DNA from 3 places in the Streptomyces sp. NPDC042638 genome. Region 2 is predicted to be linked to each of the others. Evidence: predicted binding sites of a transcription regulator. Region 2 holds the regulator's gene; each other region holds the start of a gene.
What was found. The regulator HrcA, encoded in region 2, represses chaperone genes, less so after heat shock. The targets are predictions, from matches to a motif close to TTNGCACTCNGNNNNNCNGAGTGCNAA.

Region 1: a site for HrcA is predicted at 3,595-3,621, ahead of groL (chaperonin GroEL). Genes of this name have one in related genera too.
Region 3: a site for HrcA is predicted at 4,100-4,126, ahead of groES (co-chaperone GroES). Genes of this name have one in related genera too.

What each region holds. Positions count from the first base shown of each region.
Region 1 is NZ_JBEZBT010000008.1:120,129-125,786, reverse strand. Features, by position in the region: gene AB0B40_RS09930 (hypothetical protein) at 1-338, opposite strand, end outside; gene AB0B40_RS09925 (helix-turn-helix transcriptional regulator) at 453-1,292, shown strand; gene AB0B40_RS09920 (DUF397 domain-containing protein) at 1,276-1,470, shown strand; gene groL (chaperonin GroEL) at 1,810-3,432, opposite strand; gene AB0B40_RS09910 (cold-shock protein) at 3,790-3,993, opposite strand; gene AB0B40_RS09905 (MoaD/ThiS family protein) at 4,424-4,699, opposite strand; gene thrC (threonine synthase) at 4,696-5,658, opposite strand, start outside.
Region 2 is NZ_JBEZBT010000003.1:297,110-302,767, forward strand. Features, by position in the region: gene hemW (radical SAM family heme chaperone HemW) at 1-1,195, shown strand, start outside; gene AB0B40_RS04400 (DUF3097 domain-containing protein) at 1,283-2,086, opposite strand; gene AB0B40_RS04405 (MBL fold metallo-hydrolase) at 2,155-2,877, opposite strand; gene hrcA (heat-inducible transcriptional repressor HrcA) at 3,039-4,055, shown strand; gene dnaJ (molecular chaperone DnaJ) at 4,056-5,192, shown strand; gene AB0B40_RS04420 (nitronate monooxygenase) at 5,293-5,658, shown strand, end outside.
Region 3 is NZ_JBEZBT010000004.1:7,235-12,892, forward strand. Features, by position in the region: gene AB0B40_RS04525 (MOSC domain-containing protein) at 1-189, shown strand, start outside; gene AB0B40_RS04530 (SDR family oxidoreductase) at 266-1,039, shown strand; gene AB0B40_RS04535 (ester cyclase) at 1,117-1,824, shown strand; gene groL (chaperonin GroEL) at 1,899-3,527, opposite strand; gene groES (co-chaperone GroES) at 3,646-3,954, opposite strand; gene AB0B40_RS04550 (polysaccharide deacetylase family protein) at 4,201-5,019, opposite strand; gene AB0B40_RS04555 (polysaccharide deacetylase family protein) at 5,016-5,658, opposite strand, start outside.

The DNA.
Region 1 (5,658 bases), on a different contig from region 2:
GACTCCGGCGGACAGTCCCACTCCCGGCCGCCACCGATGGGGCGCAGCTGCACCCGGCCGCCCACCTGCCCCATCACCTCACCGAGCCGCCCACTGCGCGTGTCGACTGCGTACTCGGGCCTACGACTCAGAGCGACCGCCAGCCGGGAGGCCACGCCCAGATTGCAGCGCCCCAGGTCGACCAGGGCGTACGGGTCCTCGTCCGAGACGCTCAGCGGGTCGACCCGCAGCGACGGCAGCACGATGCCGACCCCACACAGGGCCGCACGCAGTCGCTCGACCGCCTCCTCGGCGGTCCGGGCGGGCCGTTCGCCGGTGGTCTTTTCCGTCATCTCCATAGGGCCGATTCCTCCACGCTGAGTGCTCCTGTTCACCACACAGCGTGTCCGACGGCGTCCTAACCTGGCCAGATACGGCATCCCAACAGACCCGGCTGTCGGACAGGAGTTGCCATGGCAGGACCGAAGGACCTCGACCCGTCGTCATCGCCACGCGCCTTGCTGGGCGCGGAGTTACGGCACGCCCGCGAGAGGGCCGCGCTGAGCCAGGAGGAACTGGGCCAACGGCTGTTCGTGAGCGGATCGTTCGTCGGGCAGCTGGAGGCGGGGACACGGCGCATGCAGCCCGAGTTCGCGCGGATGCTGGACGAGGTGCTGGGGACTGACGGCTTTTTCGCGCGGAACTGCGGTGCGGCGGCCAAGTCGAAGTATGAGGAGCACTTCACTGAAGCGGCAGAGGCCGAGGCGCAAGCCAGGGCGATCAGGCAGTACGCGCCGCTCCTGATCCCCGGACTGCTGCAGACCCACGCCTACGCGCAGGCCGTGAACCGCGCGTACGACCCGACGACACCTGAGGAGACCATCGAGGAGTGGACGGAAGGCCGGATGGCGCGAACCCGCCTGCTCGACCACCCAACAAAGCCTTTGTTGTGGACGGTGCTTGACGAGGCGGCGTTGCACCGGGAGACCGGCGGCCGAACCGTGATGGCGGAGGCCCTGCACCACATCGCAGGCCTGGCCCGCCGAAACCGGGTCATCGTGCAGGTGCTGTCGTTCAGCACGGGAGCGCACACGGCGATGCAGGGCGCCTTGAAGCTGATGGAGTTCGAGGACGCCCCTCCGGTGGTCTTCTTCGAGGGAGTGCGCAACGGGCGCTTGGAGGACGACCCGGCCACCGTCGCCCAGCTGAGGTTTACGTTTGACCTCCTTGTGGCCTCCGCACTCTCACGGGAGAGGTCCCTGGCCCTGATCGAGGCGGTGGCGCAGGATTACATCCATGCGGACCATCCCTGACCTGAGCACAGCCACCTGGCACAAGGCGAGCTATAGCCAAGGCGGTAGTGACTGCCTCGAAGTCACCCACGACATCCCAGCCCTCGTCCCCGTCCGAGACTCGAAGAACCCTTTCGGCCCGAAGCTCGTGTTCCGGGCGGAGGCCTGGTCGGCGTTCGTCACGAACCTCAAGCTTTGAGCTCCGAGCCCTCTTTGCACGGAATGGGTGGAGGGCCTCAACCGACCCTCCCACCCAGCGAGTTGACTCCACGCATGCGATTTGCCACGCCCAGTCACCAGGCTCCAGCGTGCCCGCATAACGAACAACCCCCGCCAGGTGCTAGCAACACCTGCGCCTCCACCCACCCCTGGGGGGCGATCGTCGAGCTGCCGCCTCCGGTGGGCATCACCCTCGGCACCGAGAAGCTCAAGGACTACGCCGGCTGAGGCCCACGAAACGCCCGAGGGCGGCACCCCCAGCCAGAAGCTGGAAGCACCGCCCTCGGTCCGAAGGACAGGCGATCAACCGTCAGGTCGATCAGAAGTCCATGTCACCGCCCGGCATGCCGCCGCCGGCCGGCGCGGCGGCCTTCTCCGGCTTGTCGGCGATGACGGCCTCGGTGGTGAGGAACAGCGCGGCGATGGAGGCGGCGTTCTGCAGGGCAGAGCGGGTCACCTTCGCCGGGTCGATGATGCCCTCGGCGACCAGGTCGACGTACTCGCCGGTCGCGGCGTTCAGGCCGTGGCCCGGGGTCAGGTTGCGCACCTTCTCCACCACGACACCGCCCTCGAGGCCGGCGTTGACGGCGATCTGCTTCAGCGGGGCCTCGAGCGCGATGCGCACGGCGTTGGCGCCGGTCGCCTCGTCACCCTCGAGCTCCAGCTTCTCGAAGACCTGGGAGGCCTGGAGCAGGGCCACGCCACCACCGGCGACGATGCCCTCCTCGACGGCCGCCTTGGCGTTGCGGACGGCGTCCTCGATGCGGTGCTTGCGCTCCTTGAGCTCCACCTCGGTGGCGGCACCGGCCTTGATGACCGCGACACCGCCGGCGAGCTTCGCCAGGCGCTCCTGCAGCTTCTCGCGGTCGTAGTCCGAGTCGCTGTTCTCGATCTCGGCGCGGATCTGGTTCACGCGGCCCTGCACCTGCTCCGAGGAGCCGGCACCGTCCACGATGGTGGTCTCGTCCTTGGTGACGACGACCTTGCGGGCGCGGCCCAGGAGGTCCAGGGTCGCGTTCTCCAGCTTGAGGCCGACCTCCTCGGAGATGACCTCGCCGCCCGTGAGGATGGCGATGTCGCCGAGCATGGCCTTGCGGCGGTCGCCGAAGCCCGGGGCCTTGACGGCGACGGACTTGAAGGTGCCGCGGATCTTGTTGACGACCAGGGTCGACAGGGCCTCGCCCTCGACGTCCTCGGCGATGATCAGCAGCGGCTTGCCCGACTGCATGACCTTCTCCAGCAGCGGGAGCAGATCCTTGACGGAGCTGATCTTGGAGTTCGCGATGAGGATGTAGGGGTCCTCGAGCGACGCCTCCATGCGCTCCATGTCGGTCGCGAAGTAGGCGGAGATGTAGCCCTTGTCGAAGCGCATGCCCTCGGTGAGCTCCAGCTCGAGACCGAAGGTGTTGCTCTCCTCGACGGTGATGACGCCTTCCTTGCCGACCTTGTCCATGGCCTCGGCGATCAGCTCGCCGATCTGGGTGTCGGCGGCGGAGATGGACGCGGTGGAGGCGATCTGCTCCTTGGTCTCGACGTCCTTCGCCTGCTCCAGCAGGGCGGCGGAGACGGCCTCGACGGCCTTCTCGATACCGCGCTTCAGAGCCATGGGGTTGGCACCGGCGGCGACGTTGCGCAGGCCCTCCTTGACCAGGGCCTGGGCGAGCACGGTCGCGGTGGTCGTACCGTCGCCGGCGACGTCGTCCGTCTTCTTGGCGACTTCCTTGACCAGCTCGGCGCCGATCTTCTCGTACGGGTCCTCGAGCTCGATCTCCTTGGCGATGGAGACACCATCGTTGGTGATCGTGGGGGCGCCCCACTTCTTCTCGAGGACGACGTTGCGGCCCTTGGGGCCGAGCGTCACCTTCACGGCGTCCGCGAGCTGGTTCATGCCGCGCTCGAGGCCGCGCCGCGCCTCCTCGTCGAACGCGATGATCTTGGCCATGTGAAGTGGTCCCTCCAGGACTGGGGGTGATTCCTTCGGACCGCGCCCGCGCCCGCGACGGACGGCTCGCCGGCCGCGTGGTTCCTTGCCCCACCTGGCCTGCGGGCCTCACCGACCCGGTCCTTCGTTGTCACTCTCACCTTCAGAGTGCTAACGCAATGATTAGCACTCGGCATGCCCGAGTGCAAGGTGCGCTCGCTGAGCGGGCCCGTCGAAGGGTGACGGTCGGGTGGCGGTCGGGTGACGGGAGGGCGCGGGCGGGCGGGGCCGCCCCTCGCCCGCCCGTCGACACCGGACCCGGGTACGGCGAAGGGCCCGCACCCTCTGCGAGGTGCGGGCCCTTCGGACAAGAAACGTTCAGGCGCTGAGGCGAACCATGTCGGCCTGCGGGCCCTTCTGGCCCTGCGAGATCTCGAACTCCACCCGCTGGCCCTCCTCCAGGGTGCGGTAGCCGTCCATCTGAATGGCGCTGTAATGGACGAAGACGTCCGCACCACCGTCGACCGCGATGAAGCCGTACCCCTTCTCCGCGTTGAACCACTTGACGGTGCCCTGAGCCATGCCTAACTCCCCTATTACTGGCCCTTGCACAGATCCACACTTCGCGGATCCGGGTCAGACCTCGCCCCCCATTGGACGGGGGCGTGCGCCGGAACGCGTCGACCGCGGCTGAATGTATCTGCCCAACTGCCGTCTGCAACAGGTCAATCGGACGAGAATTCTGGACGCGAGCGGTCCGGAATGTGGGGAGGATTCACCCGAATTCAGGGCAAGTCGGGTGTCATAAAGGGCGCAAAAGCCGCAGAAGACCCGCACACTTTGGCTACTTCTTGTCGGGCACGCGGCATGAATCAAGAGCCCGCGACCCGAAGGCCGCGACCGTGTTCCCCAACTCTACCGCGCTCAATCACGCAGAATTGCCCCCTCCGCTTCTCTCACCGAGGGGGCAATTCGATGTACAGCCGGTAACCGGGGTTACCGAAGGTAATAATCAGCCGCCGGCGACCGCCGGGATGATCGACACACCGGCGCCGTCGGGCGTCGCCGTCTCAAGGCCCTGCTCGAAGCGGACGTCGTCGTCGTTGACGTACACGTTCACGAACCGGCGCAGCCTGCCCTGGTCGTCCAGGACGCGGGCGGCGATCCCGGTGTGGTTCTTCTCCAGGTCCTCGATGACCTGGGCGAGGGTCGTTCCCTCGGCGGCGACCTCGGCCCGGCCGCCGGTGTAGGTGCGCAGGATGGTGGGGATGCGAACGGTCACGCTCATGCGAGGCCAGCCTCTCGGAAGGAGTCCAGGGTCGGGCGGATGGTGGCGGTGAGGCCGGTCCCGGCCACCGCGTCCAGGGTCTTCAGGCCGTCGCCGGTGTTCAGGACGACCGTGGTCTTCGCCGGGTCCAGCACCCCGTCCTCGATCAGCTTGCGGGTGACGCCGACGGTCACCCCGCCCGCCGTCTCGGCGAAGATGCCCTCCGTGCGGGCCAGCAGCTTGATGGCGTCCACGACCTCCGCGTCCGTGACGTCCTCCACGGCACCGCCGGTGCGGCGCGCGATGTCCAGGACGTAGGGCCCGTCGGCCGGGTTGCCGATGGCCAGGGACTTGGCGATGGTGTTCGGCTTCTGCGGGCGGACCACGTCGTGCCCGGCCTTGAAGGCGGTCGACACCGGGGAGCAGCCCTCGGCCTGGGCGCCGAAGATCCGGTACGGCCTGTCCTCGACCAGACCCAGCTTGATCAGCTCCTGCAGGCCCTTGTCGATCTTGGTGAGCTGGGAGCCGGAGGCGATCGGGATCACGATCTGGTCGGGCAGCCGCCAGCCGAGCTGCTCGCAGATCTCGTACGCGAGGGTCTTGGAGCCCTCCGCGTAGTACGGGCGCAGGTTGACGTTGACGAAGCCCCAGCCCTCACCGGCCGGGTCGCCGATGAGTTCGGAGCAGAAGCGGTTGACGTCGTCGTAGTTGCCCTCGATGCCGACCAGCTCACCGCCGTAGACGGCGGCCATGACGACCTTGCCCTGCTCCAGGTCGTGCGGGATGAACACGCAGGAGCGGAAACCGGCGCGGGCGGCGGCGGCGCCGACGGCACCGGCCAGGTTGCCGGTGGAGGAGCAGGAGAGCGTGGTGAAGCCGAAGGCGCGGGCGGCCTCCAGGGCCTGGGCGACCACGCGGTCCTTGAAGGAGTGCGTGGGGTTGCCGGAGTCGTCCTTCACGTACAGGCCGCCGGTCACGCC
Region 2 (5,658 bases):
CGACGGCGCGCTGCCCGCGCACGCGCTCGCCGGGGCCGCGGGCCGCCCGCTCGGTTTCTACCTCCATGTCCCGTACTGCGCGACCCGCTGCGGCTACTGCGACTTCAACACCTACACCGCGACCGAGCTGCGCGGCACGGGCGGCGTGCTCGCCTCCCGGGACAACTACGCGGACACCCTCGCCGACGAGATCCGGCTGGCGCGGAAGGTGCTGGGCGACGACCCGCGCGAGGTCCGCACGGTCTTCGTCGGCGGCGGGACGCCCACGCTGCTGGCCGCCGACGACCTGGTACGGATGCTCGGCGTGATCCGCGCCGAGTTCGGGCTCGCCCCGGACGCGGAGATCACCACGGAGGCGAACCCGGAGTCGGTGGACCCCGCCTACCTCGCCACCCTCCGCGAGGGCGGCTTCAACCGGATCTCCTTCGGCATGCAGAGCGCGAGGCAGCACGTGCTGAGGGTCCTCGACCGCACGCACACGCCGGGCCGCCCCGAGCGGTGCGTGGCGGAGGCGCGGGCGGCGGGCTTCGAGCACGTCAACCTGGATCTGATCTACGGCACGCCGGGGGAGAGCGACGACGACTGGCGGGCCTCCCTGGAGGCCGCCCTCGGCGCCGGCCCCGACCACGTCAGCGCCTACGCGCTCATCGTCGAGGAGGGCACCCAGCTCGCCCGCCGGATCCGCCGGGGCGAGATCCCGATGACCGACGACGACGTCCACGCCGACCGGTACCTGATCGCCGAGGAGGCACTGGGCCGGGCGGGCTTCGACTGGTACGAGGTCTCCAACTGGGCCGCCTCCGAGGCGGGCCGCTGCCTGCACAACGAGCTGTACTGGCGGGGCGCCGACTGGTGGGGCGCCGGACCGGGGGCGCACTCGCACGTGGGCGGGGTGCGCTGGTGGAACGTGAAGCACCCGGGCGCGTACGCGGCGGCCCTCGCCGCCGGCCGCTCCCCGGGCGCGGGCCGGGAGCTGCTGTCGCAGGAGGACCGCCGGGTGGAGCGGATCCTGCTGGAGCTGAGGCTGCGGGAGGGCGTCCCGCTGTCCCTCCTGAAGGAGGAGGGGCTCGCGGCCTCCCGCCGGGCGCTGGCGGACGGGCTGCTGGACGGCGGCCCGTACGACGAGGGGCGGGCCGTACTGACCCTGCGGGGACGGCTGCTGGCGGACGCGGTGGTGCGGGACCTGGTGGACTGACCCCCACGCGGGCGGACCGACGCCTGCCCACGGTGAACGTTTGCCGGACCGACGCCTGCCCACGGTGAACGCCGGGCGGACCGACGCCTACGCCGGTGCCGTGACGAAGTCGATCAGTTCCTCCACCCGTCCCAGCAGCTCCGGCTCGAGATCCTTGTACGACCCCACCCGGCCCAGGATCGCCTGCCACACGGCGCCCGTGTTCTCCGGCCAGCCCAGGGCCCGGCACACGCCCGTCTTCCAGTCCTGGCCCCGCGGGACCTTCGGCCAGGCCCGGATGCCCAGGGCCGACGGCTTCACCGCCTCCCAGATGTCGATGTACGGGTGGCCGACGACCAGGGCGTGGTCGCTGGTCACCGACTCCGCGATCCGCCATTCCTTCGTGCCCGGGACCAGGTGGTCCACGAGGACGCCCAGGCGGGCGTCCGGGCCCGGGGCGAACTCGCCGACGATCGCCGGCAGGTCGTCCACGCCCCCCAGGTACTCCACGACCACGCCCTCGACGCGCAGGTCGTCGCCCCACACCTTCTCGACCAGCTCGGCGTCGTGCCGGCCCTCCACGTAGATGCGGCCGGCCCGGGCCACGCGCGCGCGGGCGCCCGGGACGGCGACCGAACCGGATGCCGTACGGGTGGGGCGGACGGGGCCCGTCGACGGCCGTACGAGCGTCACCGGCCTGCCCTCCAGCAGGAACCCGCGCGGCTCCAGCGGGAACACGCGGTGCTTGCCGAAGCGGTCCTCCAGGGTCACCGTGCCGGCCTCGCAGCGGATCACCGCCCCGCAGAACCCGGTGCCGGGCTCCTCCACCACCAGGCCCGGCTCGGCCGCCACCTCCGGCACGGCCTTCGGCTTCTTCCACGGCGGGGTGAGGTCGGCGGAGTACTGGCGCATTCGGATGACGATAGGCAAAGCCGAACGGCGGCGCGCACGACACGCCGGGAACGGCCGGCGGGAGCCGCTCAGATCACGCCGAAACGCGTTGCCAGGGCGTCGCGTTGACGCCGTACGAAGCCCGCGTCGACCACCGCTCCGTGACCGGGCACGTACAGCGCGTCCTCGCCGCCGAGCGCCAGCAGCCGGTCGAGCGCGTCCGGCCAGCGGGACGGGACCGCGTCCGGGCCTGCCTGGGGCTCGCCCGACTCCTCCACCAGGTCACCGCAGAAGACGACCTCGGGTGAGCCGGGGACGAGGACCACGAGATCGTACGCGGTGTGGCCGGGCCCCACGTTGGCCAGCAGCGCCTGCCGGCCGTCGCCGAGGTCGAGGGTCCACTCGCCGGAGACCAGGTGCCGGGGTGTGACCAGCGCGTCCACCGCCTCGTCCGCGTCCGCCGCGGGGAGCCCGTTGCGGACCGCGTCCCCGCGCAGCTCCTCGCGGTCGTGGGCGAACACGGTGTCGGCGCCCACGCCCGCGTACACCTCCGCGCCGGCGAACGCGGACGCCCCGAAGACGTGGTCGAAGTGGGGGTGGGTCAGAGCGAGATGGGTCACACGGCCGCCGGCCAGTTCCTGCGCCCGCGCCCGCAGCCGCGCCCCCTCGGCGAGGCTCGACCCGGCGTCCACCATGAGGGCCGTCCCCGCGCCCACCACCAGGCCGGCGGTGCAGTCCCAGCCCGGCAGCCGGCACCGCCCCACCCCGGCGGCCAGCCGTTCCCACCCCAGCTCTTCCCAAGTCACGGTCATACCGGCGACGCTAGCGGTACGACCCGGTACGGAGGCCCCGACCTTGCCCAGTGTGTACCCGACAGCCGTACACTGGGCCGGGGAATGCTGGCACTCACGTGGGAAGAGTGCCAGGCGGACGACCCGCAGGGACGAGGGGACGACGTGCTGGAGGTGCGCGGATGCTGAGTGAACGCAGGCTTCAGGTTCTGCGCGCCATCGTCCAGGACTACGTGGGCACCGAGGAGCCGGTCGGTTCCAAGGCGCTCACCGAGCGGCACAACCTCGGCGTCTCCCCGGCGACCGTCCGCAACGACATGGCGGCCCTGGAAGACGAGGGGTTCATCGCCCAGCCGCACACCAGTGCGGGGCGCATCCCCACCGACAAGGGCTACCGCCTGTTCGTGGACAAGCTCGCGGGCGTCAAGCCGATGACCGCGCCCGAGCGGCGGGCGATCCAGAACTTCCTGGAGGGCTCCGTCGACCTCGACGACGTCGTGGCCCGCACGGTGCGGCTGCTCGCGCAGCTGACCCGGCAGGTCGCCGTCGTGCAGTACCCGTCGCTGACCCGGTCCACCGTCCGGCACGTGGAGCTGCTCTCGCTCGCTCCGGCGCGCGTGATGCTCGTGCTGATCACGGACACCGGCCGGGTCGAGCAGCGGATGGTCGACTGCCCGGCGCCGTTCGGCGAGAGCGCGCTGGCGGATCTGCGGGCGCGGCTGAACAGCCGGGTCGCCGGCCGCCGGTTCGCGGATGTGCCGAAGCTGGTCGAGGACCTGCCGGACGCCTTCGAGCCGGAGGACCGCGGTACGGTCTCCACGGTGCTCTCCACCCTCCTGGAGACACTGGTGGAGGAGAACGAGGAGCGGCTGATGATCGGCGGCACCGCCAATCTCACCCGCTTCGGACACGATTTCCCCTTCACGATCCGGCCCGTCCTGGAGGCCCTCGAGGAGCACGTGGTGCTCCTCAAGCTCCTCGGCGAGGCGAAGGACCCGGGCGTGACCGTGCGCATCGGCCACGAGAACGCCCATGAAGGACTCAACTCCACGTCCGTCGTGTCGGTCGGCTACGGTTCGGGCGGCGAGGCGGTTGCCAAGCTCGGCGTGGTCGGACCGACCCGCATGGACTACCCGGGAACGATGGGAGCGGTACGCGCAGTGGCACGGTACGTCGGACAGATCCTGGCGGAGTCGTAAGTGGCCACGGACTACTACGCCGTTCTCGGCGTGCGCCGCGACGCGTCGCAGGATGAGATCAAGAAGGCGTTCCGTCGGCTCGCGCGCGAGCTGCACCCGGACGTCAACCCCGATCCGAAGACCCAGGAGCGGTTCAAGGAGATCAACGCCGCTTACGAGGTGCTGTCGGACCCGCAGAAGAAGCAGGTCTACGACCTCGGCGGCGACCCGCTCTCCCAGTCGGGCGGCGCGGGCGCGGGCGGCTTCGGCGCCGGTGGCTTCGGCAACTTCTCGGACATCATGGACGCGTTCTTCGGCACGGCGTCGCAGCGCGGGCCGCGCTCGCGCACCCGCCGCGGCCAGGACGCGATGATCCGGATCGAGGTCGAGCTGGACGAGGCGGCCTTCGGCACGACCAAGGACATCCAGGTCGACACCGCCGTCGTCTGCAACACCTGCAACGGCGAGGGCGCGGCGCCGGGCACGTCGGCCCAGACGTGTGACATGTGCCGCGGCCGGGGCGAGGTCTCGCAGGTCACCCGGTCCTTCCTGGGCCAGGTCATGACCTCCCGGCCCTGCCCCCAGTGCCAGGGCTTCGGCACGGTCGTGCCGACCCCCTGCCCGGAGTGCGCCGGCGACGGCCGCGTCCGCTCGCGGCGCACGCTCACCGTGAAGATCCCGGCCGGTGTCGACAACGGCACGCGGATCCAGCTCGCCGGTGAGGGCGAGGTCGGCCCGGGCGGCGGTCCGGCCGGTGACCTGTACGTCGAGATCCACGAGCTGCCCCACTCCACCTTCCAGCGGCGCGGCGACGACCTGCACTGCACGGTCACCATCCCGATGACCGCGGCGGCCCTCGGCACCAAGGTGCCGCTGGAGACCCTGGACGGCATGGAGGAGGTCGACATCCGGCCCGGCACCCAGTCCGGCCAGTCGATCCCGCTGCACGGCCGGGGTGTCACGCACCTGCGCGGCGGCGGCCGGGGCGACCTGATCGTGCACGTCGAGGTCACCACCCCGACGAAGCTGGACCCCGAGCAGGAGCGTCTGCTGCGCGAGCTGTCCAAGCTGCGCGGCGAGGAACGGCCCCAGGGCCAGTTCCAGCCGGGGCAGCAGGGGCTGTTCTCGCGGCTGAAGGACGCGTTCAACGGGCGCTGACGCGGACGGGTCGGGGTGCCTCGGCACCCCGTATGCCGCTGTCCTATGCCGGGGGGCGGCCGGATTCGGACTTGTTCGGAGGACGTGACAACATGCCGTCATGTCCTCCGCGCTGACCGGTCTCTTTCACCATCCGATCGTGCAGGCCCCCATGGCGGGCGGTGTCTCCGTCCCGCAGCTCGCCGCCGCCGTCTCCGAGGCCGGTGGCCTCGGGTTCCTCGCCGCCGGACTCAAGACCGCCGACGGGATGTACCAGGAGATCAAGCAGCTGAGGGCCCTCACGAGCCGTCCGTTCGGCGTGAACGTCTTCATGCCGCAGCCCCCGCACCCCGGTGCGGGCCCCGGCTCCACCGCAGCGGCCGCCGCCGCGCCCCCGGACGCCGGTGCCGTCGAGGTGTACGCGCACCAGCTGGCCGGCGAGGCCGCCTGGTACGAGACCGAACTGGGCGACCCGGACAGCGGCCGG
Region 3 (5,658 bases), on a different contig from region 2:
GGCGAGATCCGGGCCGGGGACCCGGTCGAGATCGTGCACCGGCCGGACCACGGGGTGACGGCGGCGATGCAGTTCCGCGCGGTCACCACCGAGCGGGAGCTGCTGCCGCGGCTGCTCGCGGCGGGCGAGGCGCTGCACGCGCAGACGCTGGCGAAGGCCCGGAAGTACGTGACGGAGCAGAGGGGCTGAACGGCCGTCAGGGCGGCGCGGGGCCCGGCGCCGGCGGGCAGCGGAGGCTGTCGGTCCGGGTCACTACCCTTGGGCCATGACAACGGCTCTGATTACGGGATCGACCGCGGGCATCGGTGCCGCGTTCGCGCGGCGGCTGGCCGCGGACGGGCATGACCTCGTCCTGGTGGCGCGGGACACCAGGCGGCTGCGGGAACAGGCGACGGAACTGCACGACCGGCACGGCATCGAGGTGGAGGTGCTGACCGCCGACCTGGCGCAGGACGAGGGCATCGAGACGGTGGCCGCCCGGCTCGGCGACCGGAAGAACCCGGTCGACCTGCTGGTCAACAACGCCGGCTTCGGCAACAAGGGCCGCTATCTGGAGGTGCCGATGGCGGACGAGCTGCGGATGCTCAAGGTGCACTGCGAGGCGGTGCTCCGGCTGACGTCGGCGGCGGCCGGGGCGATGCGCGAGCGCGGCCGGGGCGGGGTGGTGAACGTCGCCTCGGTGGCGGCCTTCGTCCCCCGGGGCACGTACGGCGCGTCCAAGGCGTGGGTCGTGCAGTTCACCCAGGGTGCGGCCCGGGACCTGGCCGGCAGCGGGGTCCGGCTGATGGCGCTGTGCCCGGGGTTCGTGCGCACCGAGTTCCACGAGCGGGCCGGCATGGGCACGGACAACATCCCCGGCTGGATGTGGCTGGACGCGGACAAGCTGGTCGCGGCGGCCCTGGCCGACCTCGCGCGCGGCAAGTCGCTGTCCGTCCCGGATCCGCGGTACAAGGTGCTGACGGGGCTGGCCAAGGTGACGCCGCGCGGGCTGCTGGGCGGGATCAGCTCCCGCACGGGGCGCAAGTACGGGCCGCGCTAGCTGAGGGGTGACGCCGCCGTCCCGGTGGGAAAATGGGCGGGACGGTTACCGGAACCAGGGGGCCGGAAGGCGGCGCCATGACCTTCGTACAGCTCATCGACTGCAGGACGAGCCGGCTGGACGAGATGAACCGGCTCATGGACGACTGGGTCCAGCAGACCAAGGGGACGCGCACGGCGACGCACGCGGTGGTCGGCACGGACCGCTCGGACGCGTCGCACGTCGTGGAAGTGGTGGAGTTCCCCTCGTACGAGGAGGCGATGCGGAACTCGAACCTCCCGGAGACGGACCGGATCTTCCGGGGGCTGCTCGCGCTGTGCGACGGGATGCCGACGTTCACCGACCTGGACGTCGTGCGCGACGAGCGCCTGTCCGAGCATGTCGTGCGCGGGTTCTTCGAGGCGCTCGGCACCGCGGGCGAGTTGCCTCCGCTGAACGATCTGCTCGACGAGGACATCCACAGCCATGACCCGATGACCCCGCAGGACACCATCGGGCTGGACCACGTCCGCGCCGAGTTCCGGATGTGGCGCGCCGCCTTCGACTTCGCGTTCACGGTCGAGGACGTGTTCGCCCAGGGCGACCGGGCCTGCGCGCGCTGGTCCTGGAAAGCCGCGCACAAGGATGACTTCCTGGGGATCCCGCCCACGGGCAGGCGGGTCACCATGACCGGGATGACGATGTTCCGGTTCGGCGCCGACGGCAAGATCGCCGAGCTGTGGTGGCAGCACGACCAGCTGGGGCTGATGCAGCAGCTCGGCGCGCTGGACGAGTTGGAGCGGTAGGCCGGGCGGGCGGACAGGGCGAAGGCCCGGCCCCCCTCGACGGGGTGCCGGGCCTTCACTCGCGGGCGGTCGCCTCAGTGGGCGTGGCCGTGGCTGTGACCGTGGCCGGCGGCCTCCGGCTCCTCTTCCTTCTTCTCGACGACCAGGGTCTCGGTCGTGAGCAGCAGGGCGGCGATGGAGGCGGCGTTCTCCAGGGCGGAGCGGGTGACCTTGACCGGGTCGATGACGCCGGCCTTCACCAGGTCGCCGTACTCGCCGGTGGCGGCGTTGTAGCCCTGCCCCTTGTCCAGGTCCTTGACCTTGGACACGATGACGTAGCCCTCCTGGCCGGCGTTCTCGCCGATCCAGCGCAGCGGCTCGACCACGGCGTTGCGGACCACGGCGACACCGGTGGCCTCGTCGCCGGTCTTGCCGAGGTTGCCCTCGAGGACCTTGGAGGCGTGGACCAGGGCGGAGCCACCACCGGAGACGATGCCCTCCTCGACCGCGGCGCGGGTCGCGGAGATGGCGTCCTCCAGACGGTGCTTCTTCTCCTTCAGCTCCACCTCGGTGGCGGCGCCGACCTTGATCACGCACACGCCGCCGGCCAGCTTCGCGAGGCGCTCCTGGAGCTTCTCGCGGTCCCAGTCGGAGTCGGTGTTCTCGATCTCGGCCTTGATCTGGGCGATGCGGCCCTGCACGTCCTCGGACTTGCCGCCGCCGTCGACGATCGTGGTGTCGTCCTTGGTGACGGTGACACGGCGGGCGGAGCCGAGCACGTCGAGACCGACCTGGTCGAGCTTGAGGCCGACCTCCTCGGAGATGACGGTGGCGCCGGTGAGGACGGCCATGTCCTGCAGCATCGCCTTGCGGCGGTCACCGAAGCCCGGGGCCTTCACCGCGACGGCGTTGAAGGTGCCGCGGATCTTGTTGACGACCAGGGTCGACAGGGCCTCGCCCTCGAGGTCCTCGGCGATGATCAGCAGCGGCTTGGAGGAGCCGGACTGGATGACCTTCTCCAGCAGCGGCAGCAGCTCGGCGATGGAGGAGATCTTGCCCTGGTTGATGAGGATGTACGGGTCCTCCAGGACGGCCTCCATGCGCTCCTGGTCCGTCACGAAGTACGGCGACAGGTAGCCCTTGTCGAAGGCCATGCCCTCGGTGAAGTCCAGCTCCAGACCGAAGGTGTTGGACTCCTCGACGGTGATGACACCGTCCTTGCCGACCTTGTCCATGGCCTCGGCGATCAGCTCGCCGACCTGCTGGTCCTGGGCGGACAGCGCGGCGACGGCGGCGATGTCGGACTTCTCGTCGATCGGACGGGCCGTGGCGAGCAGCTCCTCGGAGACGGCCTTGACGGCGGCGTCGATGCCCTTCTTCAGGGCGGCCGGGGAGGCGCCGGCGGCGACGTTCTTCAGGCCCTCGCGGACGAGCGCCTGGGCGAGGACCGTGGCGGTGGTGGTGCCGTCACCCGCGATGTCGTTGGTCTTGGTCGCCACCTCCTTGACCAGCTGCGCGCCGAGGTTCTCGTACGGGTCCTCGATCTCGACCTCGCGGGCGATCGTGACACCGTCGTTGGTGATGGTGGGGGCACCGAACTTCTTGTCGATGACGACGTTGCGACCCCTGGGGCCGATCGTCACCTTGACGGTGTCGGCAAGCTTGTTGACGCCGCGCTCAAGGGCGCGACGGGCGTCCTCGTCGAACTTCAGGATCTTCGCCATGGCAGCGGGAGCCCTCTCGGAAATCTGTGGGTGAAAAGCGCAGCGCCCCGGGCGCCCGGCTTCTTATCTGATGCGGGGGCCCGGGGCGCAGCTCAATGCAGAGAGTTGCTTGAGGTGATTACTTCTCGATGATCGCGAGCACGTCGCGAGCCGAGAGGACGAGGTACTCGTCGCCGTTGTACTTCACCTCGGTGCCGCCGTACTTGCTGTACAGGACGACGTCGCCGACCTTGACGTCGAGCGGCAGACGCTCGCCGTTCTCGAACCGGCCCGGGCCCACGGCGAGGACGGCGCCCTCCTGGGGCTTCTCCTTCGCGGTGTCCGGGATGACCAGGCCAGAGGCCGTGGTCTGCTCGGCGTCCAGCGGCTGGACCACGATGCGGTCCTCGAGCGGCTTGATGGCAACCTTGGAGCTGGCGGTCGTCACGATCCGACCTCCCCCTTCGGAGATCTCGGGGTTAACTGTCTGAGGTGGCGACCAGGTCGATCCGTCGTCGCGGGTGCCGGACCTGCCCGTCGCTTTTGTTGGCACTCTCACCTGCTGAGTGCCAGAGCCGAGACTATGACCGTGATTAGCACTCGGTCAAGCGGAGTGCCAATTGCGCGCGGCGCGTCGGCCGGGAGCCCGGCAGGCGGGCGTCCGGACGGGCCGGTTCCCGAACGGCCACGCCGGTCAGCTCAGGTAGTCCTCGAGCCGTCCCACCGTCAGCCCCCGCTCCTGCGCCTGCCTCAGCACCCGCACGGTGCGCTCCCGCAGGGAGAGCTCCCCCGACTCGTCGGGGCCCACCAGGACGATGTCACCGGGGCGGAGGTGGCAGGGGCCGTGCGTGCAGGCGAGGCCGGCCGGGGTGAGGGCGGCGCGCCACAGGACGAGCGCGGAGATGCCGCAGTCGGCGGCGGCGCGCAGGGTGGTGGGGTCGTAGGAGCCGTAGGGCGGGCGGAAGAGGCGGGGGCGGACGCCGAGGCGGGCGCGCAGGCGGTCCTGCTGACCGCAGATCTCGGCGCGCTGCTCGGCGTACGGCAGTCCGGCCGGGGCCCGGTGGTCGACGGTGTGGTTCTGGATGCCGGCGCCGAGCGCGCGCAGGCGGGCGAAGTGGCCGTAACCGGGGGCGGCGACGCTGTCGGTGAGGAACAGGGTGACCGGCAGCCGCAGTTCGCGGACCATCTCGACGAAGCGGGGGTCACGCTCGGCGCCGTCGTCGTACGTGAGGAAGACGACCGGGTCGCGGGTGGGGACGTGGTCGGCCACCGGGGGCAGGGCGTGCGGCCCCCGGTGCGCGGCGAGCGGCCGGACCGCGTGCACCGGGGAGCGGGCCAGCGGCCGGGCCAGGCCCCAGTGCCGGTAGGCGCGGCCGGCGGCGGGGTGGTGGTGCGGGTGTACCCCTTCGGCGGCCTTCTTGCCGAGGCGTTCGATGGGGTCGACGGACTGGGCGCAGCCCGTGAGGAGCAGGGCCGAGGCGAGGACCGCCACCGGGCCCCGCAGGCGCCTCACAGGTAGTCCTCCAGGCGGGCCACGGCGTAGCCCTCGCGCGTGACCTTGTTCAGGAAACGGCGCATGTCGTCCACCATCGTGCCGTTCCATTCGTCCCGGCCGCGGAAGTGGGTGAGGACGATGTCGCCGGGGTGCAGGCTGCGGTCCCAGTCGCGGTACTCCCAGTGGTCGACGAAGACCTCCTCGTCCCAGATCGGCGCGTACTTGATCCCGCACTCCTTGGCGGCGCGCAGGGTGTCGCCGTTGTAGTTGCCGTACGGCGGCCGGAACACGGTGGGCGCCCTGCCGAACTGCTTCTTCATGACGGTCTGCATGCCGCAGATCTCGTCCCGCTGCTCCTCGTAGGACAGGCCGGGCAGGTAGGGGTGGGTGAGGGTGTGGTTGTTCAGGGTCACGCCCTGGGCCTGCATCCTGCGGAAGTAGCCGTAGTCGTCCTTGACGAGGTAGTTGCTGAGGAAGGCGCTGTACGGCACCTTCAGCTCGCTCATCATCCGCAGGAACGCCGGGTCCTTGTCGGCGCCGTCGTCGATGGTGAGGAAGACGACCTTCTGCCGGGTGGGGACGGTGGTGAAGACGGGCGGGAGGTCTTCCTCCTCCTGGCCGTCCACCTCGAAACCGTCCCGGGGGGTGATGGTGGGC